Linked DNA regions of Kribbella sp. NBC_01245. The protein of the gene in region 2 interacts with the protein of the main gene of each other region in a pairwise test. Links are inferred from orthologs where the notes say so. Each region holds a gene or a part of one and is shown on either strand. Other genes may lie near its edges. The genes, in order: OG394_RS37855 and abc-f.

Region 1 (9,530 bases), 6.9 Mb from region 2 along the record:
CGCTCGGCTGCTTCTTGCTCGATCGCGACGGCCTGCTCGTACGCCGTGAGGTTGCCGCCGTACCAGGTGAGATCGCCTTGCCGCAGCTCGCCGATCTGGTCCACCTGGTCGAGCAACTCGCGGTCGTGGCTGACCACCAGCAACGCACCACGGAAGGACGCGACGGCGTCGTACAAGCGGTGCCGTGCGTTCAGGTCGAGGTTGTTGGTGGGCTCGTCGAGCAGCAGCACGTCCGGGCGGCGCATCAGCTCGGCGGCCAGGCCGAGCAGGATCGTCTCGCCACCCGACAGCTCGGCGATCCGCCGGTCGAGGCCGATCTTGCCGAGGCCGAGTTTGCCGAGCATCGCCTCGGCCCGCTCCTCCACGTCCCACTCGTCACCGACCGCGGCGAAGTTGGCCTCGGACGCGTCACCCGCCTCGATGGCCGCGATGGCTTGACGGGTGGTGGCGATACCGAGGGCCTGGTCGACCGAGAGCGTGACGTCGAGGGTGAGGTCCTGCGGGAGATAGCCGAGCGTGCCGGCGTACTTCACCACACCGCCCTGGGGTTTCAGCCGGCCGGCGATCAACCGCAACAGGGTCGACTTACCGGTGCCGTTGCGCCCGACCAGCCCGGAGCGAACCGGGCCGGCCACGAACGACAATCCGTCGAAGACGACGTCACCGTCGGGCCAGGCGAAATGCAGGTCAGTGCAGGAAAGGGCCGTGCTGATATGAGAGTTGACCATGGACACTCCTGAGATCGATGTCGAGGCCACACACCCAGAATTGGGGCGGCCAACGGCGAGAGTTCGATCTCAAGCGAGCAACCATCACTCCGATCAACGGCAATAAGACTCCGTCATGGTAGCCACCGCCGAAGGGTCGTTCAACCGATTACTTCAGTCGGACGTGGCGGCCTTGCGCAGCCAGGTCTCGACCCCGACGATGTGCGCGGTCATCCACGCGCGAGCCGCGTCGGCGTCACCGGCTTCGAGCGCGTCGAGAATGGCGTTGTGCTCCGCGAGCGTCCGCTCGACCGCGCCGGACTGGGTGATCCCGCGCCAGACCCGCGCCCGTTGAGTGGCACCCGAGACGCCGTCCAGCAGCGAACAGACGACGGCGTTGCCAGTGGCCTCGGCGATGGCCCGATGGAAGCGCAGGTCGTTGGCGACGAGGTCGTCGACGTCCGCTTCCGCCGTGAGCGAGCTCGTCAGCTCACGCAGGTTGGTGAGCTCCTCCGGGGTGATCCGCCCGGCCGCGAGCGCCGCGACGCCAGGCTCGAGCAGGCGTCGTACCTCGAAGAACTGCAGGACCGAATCGTCCTGGTGCAGGTCGACCATGAAGCTCAAGGCGTCGAGCAGATGCGCCGAGTCGAGACTGGTGACATAGGTGCCGTCGCCGTGCCGCACGTCCAGCACGTTGACCAGCGTCAGCGCCTTGACCGCCTCGCGCAGCGAATTGCGCGACAACCCGAGCCGGGCAGCCAGATCCGCTTCCTTGGGCAACCGGTCCCCTGGTCCCAGCTCCCCGGAAGTGATCATCGACTTGATCTTGACGATCGCCTCGTCAGTCAGCGCCATGCGGGCCAGTATGCCGCCCACCAGTCCACATCCCCACCAATGCCACTCGGCCTAGCATCAGGGTTATGACCAGTGGGTATTCCGGGAAGCCGCTTGCCGCGAAGCTTGGGGTCAAACCGGGGCAGACGGTATGGCTCGACAACGCGCCACCCGGGTTCGCGATCGAGGGCCTGCCGGACGGCGCGCAGACCGCCGAAAGCGCGGACACCCGGGAGTACGACATAGTGCTGGCGTTCTGCCCGGATCGGGCTCGGCTGGCCGGCCGGTTGCCCGTGCTGCTCGAGCGTACGACCACGGCCGGGATGATCTGGGTCGCGTGGCCGAAGCGATCGTCAGGGGTCGCGACCGACCTCAACGAGAACGGCGTCCGGGAGCTGGCGCTGCCACTGGGCGTCGTGGACGTGAAGGTGTGCGCGATCGATGGCACCTGGTCAGGGCTGAAGCTGGTCCGCCGGTTGGTCAACCGGTGAAATCCTGGTGAAGGCGGGGCGTGACGTTCGCCACAGCGCGTAGTGTACGAATCAGCTTGCGAACAGTGTCGGAACCGCCCTTTACGGTCTGTGCACAGGCCTTTGATCGACGGACCAGCCGGATCGGCCCCCGAACCGGTGCCGGACGCAACCAGTGGGGCGACTGGTCCGGTAGGCCCGGGCTGTAGAAGTGTGGGGCCTGCTATTAGCCTTGCCCTCGGGACCTACCCATAACTTTCGGCCCCATAACTTCGGCATGCACACCAGCGGCACTTGACACGATCGGAAGAGGCGAACTGCCCAGTGGCCACCGAGCCATCAGAAACGAACCCGCTTGCAGCCTTCGGCGCGAACGAATGGCTGGTCGACGAGATGTACCAGAAGTTCCTCCAGGATCCGAACTCGGTGGACAGGGCCTGGTGGGAATTCTTCAAGGGGTACACCCCGGATACCGGTGCGAACCGGACGACCAAGGGCACTTCCAACGACGCCCCGCGCCCGGATGCCGTTTCCGACAACAAGACGCCCGAGGCGCCCGGCCGTGGTACGGCTCCGGCCGCGCCCGCGTCGAGCATTGCCGCCACCGCGCAGCCGGTAGCTCCGGGTTCTCCCGCACCGGCCCAGCCAACGACGCCGACGGCGCCGAGCCAGCCGACCGCCGTACAGCCCAAGGCCGCGCAGCCGACCGCCGGGCAGCCCAACGCCGTACCCACCGCGGCCCCGGCCGCGAAAGCACCAGCAACTTCCCCGACCACAGCAGCACCTGCCGGTAGCGGCAGCCCGACCGGAGGCACGGTGAACCAGCCGCCCAGCGCGCAACCCAAGTCCGCACCCGCCCAGGCAGAGCCCGAGCGGACGATTCTGCGCGGTGCCCCCGCGCGGACCGTGCAGAACATGGAGTCGAGCCTCGAGGTCCCGACGGCCACCAGCGTCCGGCAGGTGCCGGTCAAGCTGATGATCGACAACCGGATCGTGATCAACAACCACCTCAAGCGCGCGCGGGGTGGCAAGGTCTCGTTCACCCACATGGTCGGCTGGGCTCTGGTCAAGGCGCTCAAGACGCTGCCCGAGATGAACGCGTACTACGAAGAGGTCGACGGCAAGCCGACGGTGGTGAAGCCGGCCCACATCAACCTCGGCCTGGCCATCGACATGCAGAAGCCCGACGGCACCCGGCAGCTGCTGGTGCCGTCGATCAAGGGCGCCGACACGATGACCTTCGCCGACTTCTGGATGGCGTATGAGGACATCGTGCGCCGGGCCCGCGACAACAAGCTCGCGCTGCCGGACTTCCAGGGCACGTCGATCAGCCTGACCAACCCCGGCACCATCGGCACCCAGCACTCCGTGCCGCGGCTGATGAAGGGCCAGGGCGCGATCGTCGGCGTCGGCGCCATGGAGTACCCCCCGGCGTACCAGGGGGCGGCCGAGGAGACGATGGCCAAGCTCGCGGTCAGCAAAGTGATGACGCTGACCTCGACGTACGACCACCGCATCATCCAGGGCGCCCAGTCGGGTGAGTTCCTGCGCCGGCTGCACAAGCTGCTGCTCGGCGAGGAGGGTTTCTACGACGAGATCTTCCAGGCGCTGCGGATCCCGTATGAGCCGATCCGCTGGGCCCAGGACCTGCCGCACAGCCACGAGGAGGACGTCTCCAAGCAGGCGCGCATCCTCGAGCTGATCCACGCCTACCGGGTGCGCGGCCACATCATGGCCGACACCGACCCGCTGGAGTACAAGCAGCGCAGCCACCCGGACCTGGACGTCGCCACGCACGGTCTGACCCTGTGGGACCTGGACCGTGAGTTCGCGACCGGGTCGTTCGGTGCGCAGAGCGATCGCCGCTTCCTCAAGCTGCGCGAGATCCTCGGCATCCTGCGCGACTCGTACTGCCGCACGGTCGGTATCGAGTACATGCACATCCAGGACCCGGAACAGCGCAAGTGGATCCAGGAGCGGGTCGAGCGGCCGCACACCAAGCCGCCGCGCGAAGAGCAGCTCCGCATCCTCGCCAAGCTGAACGAGGCCGAGGCGTTCGAGACCTTCCTGCAGACGAAGTACGTCGGCCAGAAGCGCTTCTCGCTCGAAGGTGGCGAGACGACCATCCCGCTGCTGGACGAGATCTGCGAAGAGGCCGCTGGTGCCGGGCTCGACGAGGTCACCATCGGCATGGCCCACCGCGGCCGGCTGAACGTGCTGGCCAACATCGTCGGCAAGTCGTACAGCCAGATCTTCCGCGAGTTCGACGGCAACATCGACCCGCGCACGGTCCAGGGCTCGGGTGACGTGAAGTACCACCTGGGCGCCGAGGGCGAGTTCGTGTCCGAGTTCGGCGACAAGATCAAGGTGTCGGTCGCGGCGAACCCGTCCCACCTGGAGACCGTCGACCCGGTCCTGGAGGGCATCACCCGCGCCAAGCAGGACATCCTGAACCAGGGCGCGGTCTTCCCGGTCCTGCCGGTGCTGGTCCACGGTGACGCGGCCTTCGCCGGCCAGGGCGTCGTCGCGGAGACGCTGAACCTGTCGCAGCTGCGCGGTTACCGCACCGGCGGCACGATCCACGTCATCGTCAACAACCAGGTCGGCTTCACCACCTCGCCGGCCTCGTCGCGTTCGTCCATGTACTGCACGGACGTCGCGCGGATGGTGCAGGCGCCGATCTTCCACGTGAACGGCGACGACCCCGAGGCCTGCATCCGGGTCGCGGATCTCGCCTTCGAGTACCGCCAGGCGTTCAACAAGGACGTCGTCATCGACCTGGTCTGCTACCGCCGTCGCGGCCACAACGAGGGCGACGACCCGAGCTTCACCCAGCCGTTGATGTACGACCTGATCGAGCAGAAGCGTTCGGTGCGCAAGCTCTACACCGAGTCCCTGATCGGCCGTGGCGACATCACCGTCGAGGAGGCCGAGCAGGTTCTGCGCGACTTCCAGCAGCGGCTGGAGCGGGTCTTCACCGAGGTGCGCGAGGCCAAGTCCGAGCCGGACACGCCGCCGCCGTACGTGACGGTGCCGGTCTACCCGGACAAGCCCGAGGGTCCGGACGCGACCGCGACCACGCCGGAGGTGCTGAAGAAGATCGCCGACGCGTACACCACGCTGCCGGAGGGCTTCACCGCGCACCCGAAGGTGCTGCCGCAGCTGCAGCGCCGGGCCGCCGCGATCACGCAAGGCCCGATCGACTGGGGTACGGCGGAGATCATCGGCTTCGGTTCGCTGCTGCTGCAGGGCCGTCCGGTCCGGCTCGCCGGTCAGGACAGCCGCCGCGGCACGTTCTCGCAGCGGTTCGCGACGATCATCGACCGGGTCACCGGTCAGGACTACACGCCGCTGCAGCACCTCGACGAGGGCCAGGAGAACTTCTACGTCTACGACTCGCTGCTCAGCGAGTACGCCGCGCTCGGTTTCGAGTACGGCTACTCGGTGGCGCGTCCGGAGGCGCTGGTGCTCTGGGAGGCGCAGTTCGGTGACTTCGTGAACGGCGCGCAGAGCATCATCGACGAGTACATCTCGTCCGGTGAGGCGAAGTGGGGCCAGAAGTCCGGGGTCGTGCTGCTGCTGCCGCACGGTTACGAGGGGCAGGGCCCGGACCACAGCTCGGCCCGGATTGAGCGCTTCCTCACGCTCTGCGCCGAGGACGCGATGACCGTCGCGCAGCCGTCGACCCCCGCGTCGTACTTCCACCTGCTGCGGCGCCACTCGCTCGGCGAGGAGCACCACCCGCTGATCATCTTCACGCCGAAGCAGCTGCTCCGGCTCAAGGCGGCCACCTCGCAGCCCGAGGAGTTCACTCGGGGTGCGTTCCAGCCGATCATCGGCGACACCGAGACGTCCACCGATCCCGCGGTCGCGAGTGGTGTCGAGCGGGTGCTGCTGTCATCCGGCCGCGTCGCCTGGGACCTGTTCGCCGAGCGCAAGAAGGTCGAGCCGGACAAGCTCAGCACCGCGATCGTCCGGGTCGAGCAGCTCTACCCGCTGCCGGTGGCCGAGATCCAGGCGGAGCTCGCCAAGTACCCGAACCTGCAGGAGATCCGCTGGGTTCAGGACGAGCCGGCCAACCAGGGCCCGTGGCCGTTCATGGCGCTGAACCTGACCCAGCACCTCGGTGGCAAGCCGTTCTACCGGGTGTCGCGGACGGACATGTCCGCGACGTCCGTCGGTTCGCACAGTGTGCACACCGCCGAGCAGTCCACGCTGCTGAAGCAGGCCTTCAGCTGACGTGTACTTCACCGACAGAGGGATCGAGGAGCTCGAGAGCCGGCGTGGCGAGGAAGACGTCACGCTGGCCTGGGTGGCCGAGAGGCTGCGCGAGTTCGTCGACCTGAACCCCGAGTTCGAAACGCCGATCGAGCGGTTCGCCACCTGGCTGGCCCGCCTGGACGACGAAGACGAGTAGGTAGTGCCCTTCGAGACACATCCGGTACGTCGGGTGCAGGCGGCTGACGGCGTCTCACCCGGCTCGGAGTGGCCTCATACGATCCCGGCCGTCGCGCAGCTCTTGCGCGACGGCCTCGATCTTTCCCCCGGCGTCACGTTCCTGGTCGGCGAGAACGGCGCGGGCAAATCCACCTTGGTCGAGGCCATCGCGATCGCCTTCGGCATGTCGCCCGAGGGCGGATCGACCGGCGCGCGGGTGAGTACGCGTGAATCCGAGTCACCGCTGTCCGGGCAGATCCGGCTGACCCGTGGCGCTGGTGGCGCGCGGTGGGGGTTCTTCCTCCGGGCCGAGACGATGCACGGCTACTACACGTACCTCGAACAAAACCCGGGCGTGTACGACCCTCGGTTTCACGAGCTGAGCCACGGCGAGGGTTTTCTGGAGATCCTGCGCAGCCGGTTCGACAGCCCAGGCCTCTATTGCATCGACGAGCCCGAGTCGGCCCTCTCCTTCTCCTCCAGCCTCGCGTTGGTCGGCGTACTGAGCGAAATGGCAACCGGCGGCGCGCAAGTCCTCTGCGCCACCCACTCCCCCGTGGTCGCGTCCGTCCCCGGCGCCCGCATCCTCGAAGTCGGCGAGTGGGGCATCCGCGAAACGACCTGGGACGACCTAGAACTCGTCCAAAACTGGAAAGCGTTCCTTCAAGCGCCCGAACGCTACCTACGCCACATCGTCTGAGAAGGACGCAGGAGCCTTCCCGGGCGTGTGCCTCGGACGCTGGCTACGACTCGTCGTTTGGGTCTGAGGGCGGGCGTTTGCGGCGGAGGGGTGGGTCGGGGGCGAGGGTGCCGTCGGGGGCGATGTGCTCGAAGATCTGGTCGACGAGGGTGAGTACGTGGGGGTCGTCGACGGTGTAGATGTGGCGGCGGCCGTCGCGGCGGGCGGTGATGATGCCGGCGAGGCGGAGTTTGCCGAGGTGCTGGCTGGCGGTGGCGATACTGACGCCGACCCGGGCGGCGAGCGTGCCGACGTCGTACTCCCCCTGGGCCGCGAGGGACACCAGGTGCAGGCGGACTGGCGCCGACAGCATGGCAAACGTGCTGGCGGCGGCATCGAGCTGGGCGCGGGTCGGTTCTGTCATCGCATGCTCATTCTGATGCCTCAGCCAGTCCACTGAGTGGACGCCGGGCCGGGGTGAGGACGCTCTCATACTTGCGCAATTGCGAAAGTATCAAAGTGGTGGCAGGCTTGGAACCGTGTTCAGAGCCTTCCGCCCCGTGGCACTCTGCCTCGCACTGGCCATTCCGGCCGTCGTGCTGAGGCTGACCCAGCTCCACCCGGCGCCGGCCATCTCCCTGCTGGTGTTCGGTCTCGGCGTGGTCGCCGCGTCCTTCGTGCTGGCCTGGGCCGCCGAGGCGGCGGAGGTCGACATCTCCGGCGGCCTGGCCATCGCGGTACTGGCCCTGATCGCGGTCCTGCCGGAGTATGCGGTGGACCTCTACTTCGCGCACACCGCCGGCAGCAATCCGGAGTACGTCGCCTACGCGGCCGCCAACATGACCGGCTCGAACCGGCTCCTGCTCGGCCTCGGCTGGTCCGTCGTCGTGCTGGTCAGCCTCTACATCGCAAGCAAGCGCAGCGGCCGGACCGTGCGGGCACTCGTGCTCGACTCGGGTTATCGCCGCGAGCTCGGCTTCCTCGCGATCGCCGCCGTGGTCGCGTTCATCATCCCGATCAGCGGCCAGATCCACCTAGTGCTGGGCATCGCGTTGCTCGCGTTCTTCGCGTTCTACCTCTGGCGCGCGGCGACCTCGGGCGACGACGAAGACCCCGAGCTGGTCGGCCCGGCCGCGCGGATCGGCGCCTTGGGCACCAAGCAGCGTCGGACGCTCGTGATCGGGATGTTCGTCAGCGCTGCCGCGATCATCCTGGCAAGCGCCGAGCCGTTCGCGGAGTCACTTGTGGCGAGTGGACGCGTCCTCGGCGTCGACGAGTTCCTGCTGGTGCAGTGGCTGGCCCCACTCGCCTCGGAGACTCCTGAGTTCCTGGTGGCCATCCTGTTCGCGTGGCGTGGCAAGGGCGCGGCAGCGATCGGACTACTCATCTCGGCCAAGGTGAACCAGTGGACGCTGCTAGTCGGCAGTCTGCCCGTCGCCTACGGCATTGGCGGCGGCCCGGCGTCACTGGCGCTCGACAGCCGCCAGACCGAGGAGTTCCTGCTCACGGCGACGCAGACCCTGCTGGGCATCGCCGTACTGCTTGCGCTTCGCTTCCCCCGCTGGGCGGCGTGGACCTTGCTGGGTCTCTTCGCCGTGCAGTTCGCCATCCCCGGTCAGACCGGGCGGTACGTGCTCTGCGGCGTCTACCTGGTCCTAGCGATCACTGCACTCGTGCATAACCGTCGCCACCTAATCCCCACGCTGGTGGCGCCGTTCCGCCGGGACCCCGCTCCTGCCCCGGCGAAACAGCACCAGCTCGTGTAACTCCTAGCTCGCCTGCTGCTCGTCCCGGCGCTCCGCTGGGCCCGGGCGGCCGCGGCGGCGTCCGTACAGGAAGTTCTCCCCCGCGGCGACACCGCTGAACTTGGTCCGGCGCGCCCAGGCGCGGCAATCCTCCAGCACTGGGCAGGCGGTCAGGCAGATGGACTGTGCCTTCCGCCGCTCCCACACACTCGCGGTCTCGTCGTACGCCGGCGCCTGGCCGATGCACGCAGCCTTGGTCATCCAGCGGTCTGCGGGATCAGCGATCACCGTCAAGGTAGGCCTCATGGGCGCTCCTGTTTCCGTCATCGATCAGGCGGATCGATCCCGGGGGTTTCCCGTGGTGAGGCAAGCTTCCGCCAACCGCGTTGCCCAGGTGCGACGAAATTGTTTCCGGCGTGAAACGTCACAAACCGGCACGGACCATCCTGACCTCAGGCACCCTGATCCCTCAGCGCTTGCGGCCGCGCCAGCTGGTCGAGGTGCCGATACCGGCCAAATGCAAGGCGATACAGAGCAGCCCCGCTATCAGCAACGTCTGTGGAGTGAGCGCGTCACTGACCTCGGCTTCGGTCCAATCCAAGATGAGAGCCAAACCGAAAATCACTGCGGCAATGATCGCGAACATCGCTGTCTCCCA
Region 2 (7,984 bases):
ATCCGCTCGCGGACGACCCGCCATAATCGACAAAGCCGAGCAGAAAGTCCGCGTTCGCAGCCGCGAAACCACCTTGCTCCTTGAGCAATTCGCGGGCCTCTTCGCGGCTGACCTCCTCGTAGCGAACCTCTTCGCCAAGCGCCGCGCCGATGGCCTCGACCTGCTCGCGATACGTGATCTGCGCAGGGCCGCTCAACGTGTACGCGCGACCCGCGTGCCCGTCCTCCAGCAACGCGGCGACCGCGACCTCCGCGACGTCGGCTTCATGCACAGGTACGCCGATCTGCGTCGCGAAGGGATGCCGAACCACGCGCTCGGCGCGGATCGACGGCGCCCACACCGGCTGCATGTTGGTCATGAACTCGCCGGGCCGTACGTGAGTCCACTCAAGGCCCGACGCTTCTACAGCCTGCTCAACTCGCGGGTGGTGGTAGGTGTCGAGTCCAACGGTCACAGCGGCCGCAGACAGCACCACGATTCGCCGTACGCCGGCCGTCTTAGCGAGAGCCACAACTTCCGTAGCCGTCTCTGGAACCGGGAAGAGGTAGAGGCGCTCAACGCCTTCCAGTGCGGGCGCCACGGTCTCAGGATCGGTCAGATCGCCCTGATAGACCTCAACGCCCGCTGGGAACTCCGCCTTCGCTGGATCGCGTGTGAGAGCCCGTACGGCGACGCCGGCGCCGATCAGCCGCGTGATCACCTCGCGACCGACCAGCCCGGTCGCACCTGTCACTAGAACCTTGGTCGTCATGACGTGGACGCTACGGGCAGTAGCGGCCAGGTTCCGGCCGCTACTAGGCGAGGTTGAAGGAGTCGGCGAGGGTTTCGGCTTCGGCTAGCAGGAGGGCTGAGGGGGTGAAGCCCATGCCGTTGAACTGGCCTTCGACCTCGAGGCTGATGACGCCGTGGAAGCGGGTCCAGGCCTGGATGGCGCCGGCCAGCGCCGTACCGCAGACCGCGAGGGTGGGCTTGCCGTCGAGGTAGCCCGTCACCCAGCCGCGGACCTGCTCGTCGTCGCGGACCCAGGCCGTCAGCTCCTTCACCACCGGGCGAATCGCGGCCGTGGGCTCGCCTGCCGCGAAGGCCGGAAGGAAGGGCCCGAGCGCTGCGCGTGCCCGTGCCACCGTGTCCGGCGGTGCCTCGTACCCGGGCAGGGGAGCGCCCGCGATCAGCAGGTACCGATGCGGCACGGCTTGAGCCCAATCCCGGAAGGCCGTCGCCAACGTGACCAGGCGCGCCCGGGGAGCGACGCTCGCCGCGGGTGTGGCCTGCTCGATCGCGGTGGCGAGTTCGTCGTACGAGTCGCGGATGAGGGCGTGCAGGAGGTCGTCGCGGCCCGCGAAGTACCGGTAGAGCGCCGGGCCGGACAGGCCGAGCTCCTTGGCGATCCGGGTCAGCGCGATCGACGAGACGCCACCCTCGGCCAACTGCCGAAGCGCCAGCTCCTTGATCTCGTCCCTGGTCTGCTCGCGATACCGCGCGCGCGGACTGCGCACTGCCTCTGCCATCGAGTCCTCTCCCACCAAACCTGCAACACGTTGCTACGCAGGCTAGCAAATGTTAGAGGACCTAACCAATACCCTGGAGGGCACCGTGCGTTGCCGTTTAGAGGTCGTCGGTGGACCAGGTGTCGCAGGTGGTCATGTCGCCCGTCTCCATGCCGTTGCGGAACCACTTCTGGCGTTGCTCCGCCGTACCGTGGCTGAAGTTCTCCGGGTCGACGCGGCCCTGGGTCTTCTGCTGGATCCGGTCATCGCCGACGGTCGCGGCGGCGTCGAGCCCGTTGGCGATGTCGTCGTCGGTCAGATCCTGGATGAGTGTCTTACCGTCCTTGCCGGTGACTTTCGTAGCGTGGTTGGTCCAGACGCCGGCGAGGCAGTCGGCCTGCAGCTCGGACCGGACCGAGTCCGAGCGGGGACCCGTGCGGGACTTGATCTGGCCGAGGATGCCGTACAGGTTCTGGATGTGGTGCCCGTACTCGTGGGCGACCACGTAGGCCTCGGCGAAGTCACCACCCTTGGCGCCGAGCTGGGTCTGCAGCACCTTGAAGAACGAGATGTCGAGATAGACCTTCATGTCCGACGGGCAGTAGAACGGCCCGACGTCGCTGGAGGCTGCACCGCAACCGGTGTTCACGCCGCCGTCGAAGATCTCCATCCGGGCGCGGGTGTACTTCTTGCCGCGCCGGGGGAGCTCGCCGGCCCAGAAGTTCTCGATGGAGTTCTGGTAGATCACGAACCGGCAGTCCCGGTTCTGCTGCAGATCGGCGCCACGCTTGCAGGCGCCGAGGTTGCCCGCGGCCGTGTTCGGCGCGGACGGCTCGCCGCTGTCCTCACCGCCCGGCAGGCCGCCGTTCAGCAGCAGGATGATGACCAGCACGATGATGCCGCCGATGCCTCCGCCCATCGGCAGGGCCACCCGGCCACCCGGAAAACCACGGCCGCCACCGCTGCCGCGCACGTCGTCAACGCCGCTCGTATCCAAGTCGGCGTCTGGATTGAATTTCACACTACGTACACTAGTGCGGGCCCATGATCACTGTTACCAATCTTGAGGTCCGTGTCGGGGCCAGACAGCTACTTTCTCCCGCGTCTTTTCGTGTCGGACCGGGTGACAAAGTCGGTCTGGTCGGCCGTAACGGAGCAGGCAAGACAACCCTGACCAAGATCCTCGCCGGCGAAGCTCTGCCGGCCTCCGGATCCGTTTCGTCGTCCGGTTCGATCGGGTACCTGCCACAGGACCCGCGCACCGGCGACCTGGAGATCCTTGCCCGGGACCGGATTCTGTCCGCCCGCGGCCTGGACGACGTCGTTCGGCGCCTGAGGTCCGCCGAGAAATCGATGGCGAGCGCGGATGACCGCACTCGCGACAAGGCCATGCGCCGGTACGAACGGGCCGAGGCCGACCTGCACGCGGCCGGCGGATACGCGGCGGAGTCCGAGGCGGCTCGCATCTCGGCCAACCTCGGTCTGCCCGACCGGGTTCTCGGTCAGCCGCTCGGCACCCTGTCGGGTGGTCAGCGCCGCCGGGTGGAGCTGGCGCGGATCCTCTTCGCCCAGGCGGAGACGCTGCTGCTGGACGAGCCCACCAACCACCTGGACGCGGACTCGATCGTCTGGCTCCGGGACTTCCTGAAGCAGTATCCCGGTGGCGTCATCATGATCAGCCACGACGTGAACCTGCTCGAGGAGACCGTCACCCGGGTCTTCCATCTGGACGCCAACCGCGCCGAGATCGACGTCTACAACGTCGGCTGGAAGGTGTACCTGACCCAGCGCGAGACCGACGAGCGGCGCCGCAAGCGCGAGCGCGGTAACGCGGAGAAGAAGGCCGATCAGCTGATCAGCCAGGCCAACAAGATGCGCGCCAAGGCGAGCAAGGCCAGCGCCGCCCAGCAGATGCTGAAGCGCGCCGAAAAGCTGATGTCCGAGCTCGAGGACGAGCGCGTGTCCGATCGCGTCGCGAAGATCTCGTTCCCGACGCCCGCGCCTTGTGGCAAGACGCCTTTGATGGCCAAGGAGCTCTCGAAGTCGTACGGATCGCTGGAGATCTTCACGGACGTCGACCTGGCCATCGACCGCGGCAGCCGGGTCGTCGTACTGGGCCTCAACGGTGCCGGCAAGACCACCCTGCTGCGGGTGCTCTCCGGGATCGAGAAGTCGGACACCGGCGAGGTGCTCGACGGTCACGGGCTCAAACTCGGGTACTACGCCCAGGAGCACGAGACCCTGGACGTCAACCGGACCGTGCTGGAGAACATGAAGTCGGCCGCGCCCGACCTCAACGAGACCCAGGCACGCAGTGTGCTCGGCTCGTTCCTCTTCAGCGGGGACGACGCGGACAAACCGGCCAAGGTGCTCTCCGGTGGCGAGAAGACCCGGCTGGCCCTGGCCACGCTGGTCGTCTCGGCGGCGAACGTGCTGCTGCTGGACGAGCCGACCAACAACCTGGACCCCGCCTCCCGCACCGAGGTCCTGAACGCGATCCGCTCGTACACGGGCGCGATCGTGCTGGTCACCCACGACGAGGGTGCCGTCGAGGCGCTCGAGCCGGAGCGCGTACTGCTGCTGCCGGACGGCGTCGAGGATCTCTGGTCGCCCGACTACGCCGACCTGGTCTCACTGGCCTGACGAGTAACACCGCCCAGACCTCTGGGCGGTGTTACTCGTTGGTATATCGTTCGCCGCATGACGGATGGTGGCGTGCGATTCTCGGTGGACGGGCCTGTTGCCCGCGTGGTGCTCGACCGGCCGGAGGTGCGCAACGCGCAGACGCCGGCCACCTGGCGGGCGCTGGCGAAGTTCGGCGCGGAGCTGCCGTCCGACGTCCGGGTGGTGATCGTGTCGGGGAAGGGCCAGTCGTTCTCGGCCGGCCTCGATCGGCGCCTGATCATGGGCGAGCCGATCGACGGCGAACCGCCTCTGCTCACGCTTGGCGCGAAGGCTCCCGAGGAGATCCACGCCGAGATCGCGGCCTTCCAGGGCGGATTCTCCTGGCTGCGCGATCCGTCGTTCGTCAGCATCGCGGCGGTCCAGGGGCACGCGGTTGGTGCCGGCTTCCAGCTCGCGCTCGCGTGTGACCTTCGGGTCGTCACGCCGGACGCCAAGTTCAGCATGCGCGAGCCCGCCCTCGGTTTGGTGCCGGATCTCGGTGGTACGCATCCCCTCGTCGAGCTGATCGGGTACTCCCGCGCCCTGGAGATCTGCGCGACCACTCGCTGGGTCGAGGCGGAAGAGGCCCTGCAATGGGGTCTGGCCAACATCGTCGTACCGGCCTCGGAACTCGAGTCGGCCGTTGCCGACCTGAGCGCGGCCCTACTGGCGCCGCTAGTTGGCGCGGTGCGTGAGACCAAGGCGCTGCTCATCGAGGCGCAGAGCCGGTCGTACGACGAGCAGCTCAAGGCCGAGCGCGAGGCCCAGGCCCGTCGTTTGGTCGAGCTGATGGGAAGTTTCGGCTGAAAAACGGTGTTGACTAGGTCCTGAGAGGTGGAGGGCTTTTTCAATGTCAATGCGCATGGGCTCGATGGGCGGTAGCCCGATGAGCTGGCGACGCCAGGATCTGTCGGTCGTCAACCAGAAGCTTGCCAAGGGCACGCTGAAGCGCATCCTGACCTTCGCCAAGCCGTTCACGCTGCAGATCACGTTTTTCTTGCTCTTGGTGATCGTGTCGGCCGTTCTGGTGATCGCCTCGCCACTGTTGTTCAAGAAGATCGTTGACGACGGCATCATCAAGGGCGACGCCGGTCTGGTCACCATGCTGGCGCTGATCGTCGCGCTGCTCGCGGTGGTCGAGGCGGGCCTCGGGCTGGTCCAGCGCTGGTTCTCCGCGCGGATCGGTGAAGGCCTGATCTTCGACCTCCGGACCAAGGTGTTCGCGCATGTGCAGCGGATGCCGGTCGCGTTCTTCACCCGCACCCAGACTGGCGCGCTGGTGTCCCGGCTCAACAACGACGTGATCGGCGCTCAACAGGCCTTCACGTCGACTTTGTCCGGCGTCGTCTCGAACGTGATCAGCCTGGTGCTGGTCGTCGGCGCGATGCTCGTGCTGTCGTGGCAGCTGACCATCGTGGCGATCCTCTTGCTGCCGGTCTTCCTGTTGCCCGCGCGCTACCTCGGCCGCCGGCTGGCCGCGATGACCCGGGAGCAGATGCAGCTCAACGCGGACATGTCGACCGCGATGACCGAGCGCTTCAGCGTCGGCGGCGCCCTGCTCGTCACGCTGTTCGGCCGTCCTGACGTGGAGAACGCGCAGTTCGCCGAGCGCTCCGGCCGGGTCCGCGACCTCGGTATCCGGATCGCCATGCTCGGCCGGGTCTTCTTCACCGCCCTCACCCTGGTGGCTGCGCTCGCGACGGCCCTGGTGTACGGCGTGGGCGGCAACCTCGCCGTCCGGAACACGCTCACCGTCGGGACGTTGCTCGCCCTGGTGGCGCTGCTCGGCCGGTTGTACGGCCCGTTGACCGCCTTGTCGAACGTCCGGGTCGACGTGATGACCGCGCTGGTCTCGTTCGAGCGCGTCTTCGAGGTGCTCGACCTCAAACCGATGATCGCCGACGCTGCTGATGCCACCGACTTGCCGCGTGATGCCGCGACGGTCTCCTTCGAGCACGTTGGTTTCTCCTACCCGACCGCGGAAGAGGTCTCGCTCGCCTCGCTGGAATCCGTTGCAGTGCTGGACAAACGCGCCTCCGCCGAGGTTTTGCGCGACGTCAGCTTCACCGTTGCCCCCGGCAACATGGTGGCCTTGGTCGGTCCGTCCGGTGCCGGCAAGACGACCATCACAAACCTCGTGGCCCGCCTGTACGACGTGACTGCGGGCGCGGTGCGGATCGGCGGCCACGACGTCCGCGAGGTGACCTTGCGATCCCTCCACCAGGCCATCGGGTACGTCACCCAGGACGCGCATATGTTCCACGACACCATCCGCGCCAACCTCGCCTATGCCCAGCCGGAGGCCACCGACGAGGAGATGGCTGACGCGTTGCGCGCGGCCCAGGTGTGGGACCTGATCGCGGCCTTGCCGGATGGGCTCGACACCGTGGTGGGGGATCGCGGTCACCGGCTTTCGGGTGGCGAGCGCCAGCGGCTCGCGATCGCGCGGTTGCTGCTCAAGGCACCGCGCATCGTCGTACTCGATGAAGCCACGGCACACCTCGACTCCGAGTCCGAGGCGGCCGTGCAGCGTGCTCTCGACAGTGCCCTCGAAGGCCGTACGTCGCTCGTGATCGCGCACCGCCTCTCCACCGTGCGCAACGCCGACCTGATCCTCGTCGTCGACGCCGGCGGCATCGTCGAACGCGGCACCCACCTCGAACTCCTCGCCCGCGACGGCCTCTACGCCGACCTCTACCGCACCCAATTCGCCCCGGAGCCCAACCCCGTCTGACCTCGTTCGTGAGCAATACGCGGGCGGTGTTGACGATGAGTGTGCGAGCTGTTGCTTTCCGCGACAGGTTTGTTTAGCCTCCCCGTTCAGCGCGCTGAGTACCACCCGGTAACCGCGGAGCCACCGCGGGCTGCCGGGTTGTAAGTCCATGGGCAGATACCGCCAGATCCCCGTCGACTTGCGGCCGGCGTCACCTCGCCGGTCCGGAAAGTGTGGCAGCAGATGAAGCGTCCCACCTTGCGTCTGAGCTTGCTGGCCGCCGCCAGCGTCCTGCTCGTCTCCGCACCACTTAGTACCGCCTCCGCCATCAACGACAAGCCCGCGCCGGTCAGTGCGGCCGCAGCCGTTACTGCCGCCCAGCAGGCCGATGTGACCGCCTACTGGACGCCTGAGCGGATGCGCTCGGCTACACCGATGGACCAGCTCGTACGACGTACTGGGCTGCCGTCGTCGGTAGACGTGCCTAAGGGCGCTGCGACGTCCTTTGCCCCGACAGCCTTTCCCAACGGCGGTAGCGCCTGGACCGGCGGGGGAGCGATCGTGAAGACCGAGGGCCGGGTCTTCTTCACCTACACGGGCCGTACGGCGTCCTGCAGTGGTACGGCCGTCACGAGTGCCAACAAGAGCACGGTCATCACTGCCGGGCACTGCGTCAAACTCGACGGGGCGTTCCACACGAACTGGGTGTTCGTCCCGGCGTACAACAACGGCGCCACGCCGTACGGCACCTGGACCGCCAAGAAGACGTTCGCGACACCGCAGTGGGTCGCGAGCGAGGACATCAACTACGACATCGGTGCCGCCGCGGTGAACTCGCTGAACGGCCAGTCGCTCACGGACGTCGTCGGTGGTCAAGGCGTCGCGTTCAACCAGGCGCGCGGGCAGCGGATGTACGCCTTCGGATACCCGGCGGCGGCGCCGTACGACGGGTCCAAGCTGATCTACTGCAGTGGCACGGTCTTCAACGCCTTTATCAGCAACGGAATCGGCATGACCTGCAACATGACCGGCGGTTCCAGCGGCGGCGGTTGGTTCCTCAACTTCAGTGAGACCACTGGACTCGGCACGGTCAACTCTGTGAACAGCTACAAGATCAACT

The links.
Region 1: the proteins of abc-f (region 2) and OG394_RS37855 interact in binary tests that used the Escherichia coli proteins (3 or more experiments, as listed by UniProt). The link is inferred for Kribbella sp. NBC_01245 from one-to-one orthologs.

Annotation. Positions count from the first base shown.
Region 1 is NZ_CP108487.1:8,222,964-8,232,493, reverse strand. What follows is about bases 2,011-6,450. They hold OG394_RS37855 (multifunctional oxoglutarate decarboxylase/oxoglutarate dehydrogenase thiamine pyrophosphate-binding subunit/dihydrolipoyllysine-residue succinyltransferase subunit), read left to right. Parts: upstream 2,011-2,335; coding sequence 2,336-6,250; downstream 6,251-6,450. Other genes in these bases: OG394_RS37845 (AAA family ATPase), read left to right, coding at 6,432-6,450; OG394_RS37850 (DUF6104 family protein), read left to right, coding at 6,252-6,428; OG394_RS37860 (DUF3052 domain-containing protein), read left to right, coding at 2,011-2,032. Outside these bases: OG394_RS37870 (ABC-F family ATP-binding cassette domain-containing protein), read right to left, coding at 1-728; OG394_RS37865 (FadR/GntR family transcriptional regulator), read right to left, coding at 882-1,562; more of OG394_RS37860, read left to right, coding at 1,628-2,010; more of OG394_RS37845, read left to right, coding at 6,451-7,148; OG394_RS37840 (ArsR/SmtB family transcription factor), read right to left, coding at 7,192-7,551; OG394_RS37835 (sodium:proton exchanger), read left to right, coding at 7,667-8,893; OG394_RS37830 (WhiB family transcriptional regulator), read right to left, coding at 8,897-9,178; OG394_RS37825 (hypothetical protein), read right to left, coding at 9,342-9,518. UniProt on the Escherichia coli protein: E1 component of the 2-oxoglutarate dehydrogenase (OGDH) complex which catalyzes the decarboxylation of 2-oxoglutarate, the first step in the conversion of 2-oxoglutarate to succinyl-CoA and CO(2).
Region 2 is NZ_CP108487.1:1,303,997-1,311,980, forward strand. Bases 1,937-4,830 are described here. They hold abc-f (ribosomal protection-like ABC-F family protein), read left to right. Parts: upstream 1,937-2,531; coding sequence 2,532-4,130; downstream 4,131-4,830. Other genes in these bases: ypfJ (KPN_02809 family neutral zinc metallopeptidase), read right to left, coding at 1,937-2,508; OG394_RS05590 (enoyl-CoA hydratase/isomerase family protein), read left to right, coding at 4,188-4,830. In the rest of the region: OG394_RS05570 (SDR family oxidoreductase), read right to left, coding at 1-751; OG394_RS05575 (TetR/AcrR family transcriptional regulator), read right to left, coding at 795-1,508; more of ypfJ, read right to left, coding at 1,606-1,936; more of OG394_RS05590, read left to right, coding at 4,831-4,958; OG394_RS05595 (ABC transporter ATP-binding protein), read left to right, coding at 5,002-6,885; OG394_RS05600 (trypsin-like serine peptidase), read left to right, coding at 7,108-7,984. UniProt on the Escherichia coli protein: Genetic data indicate it may be involved in ribosome assembly or function.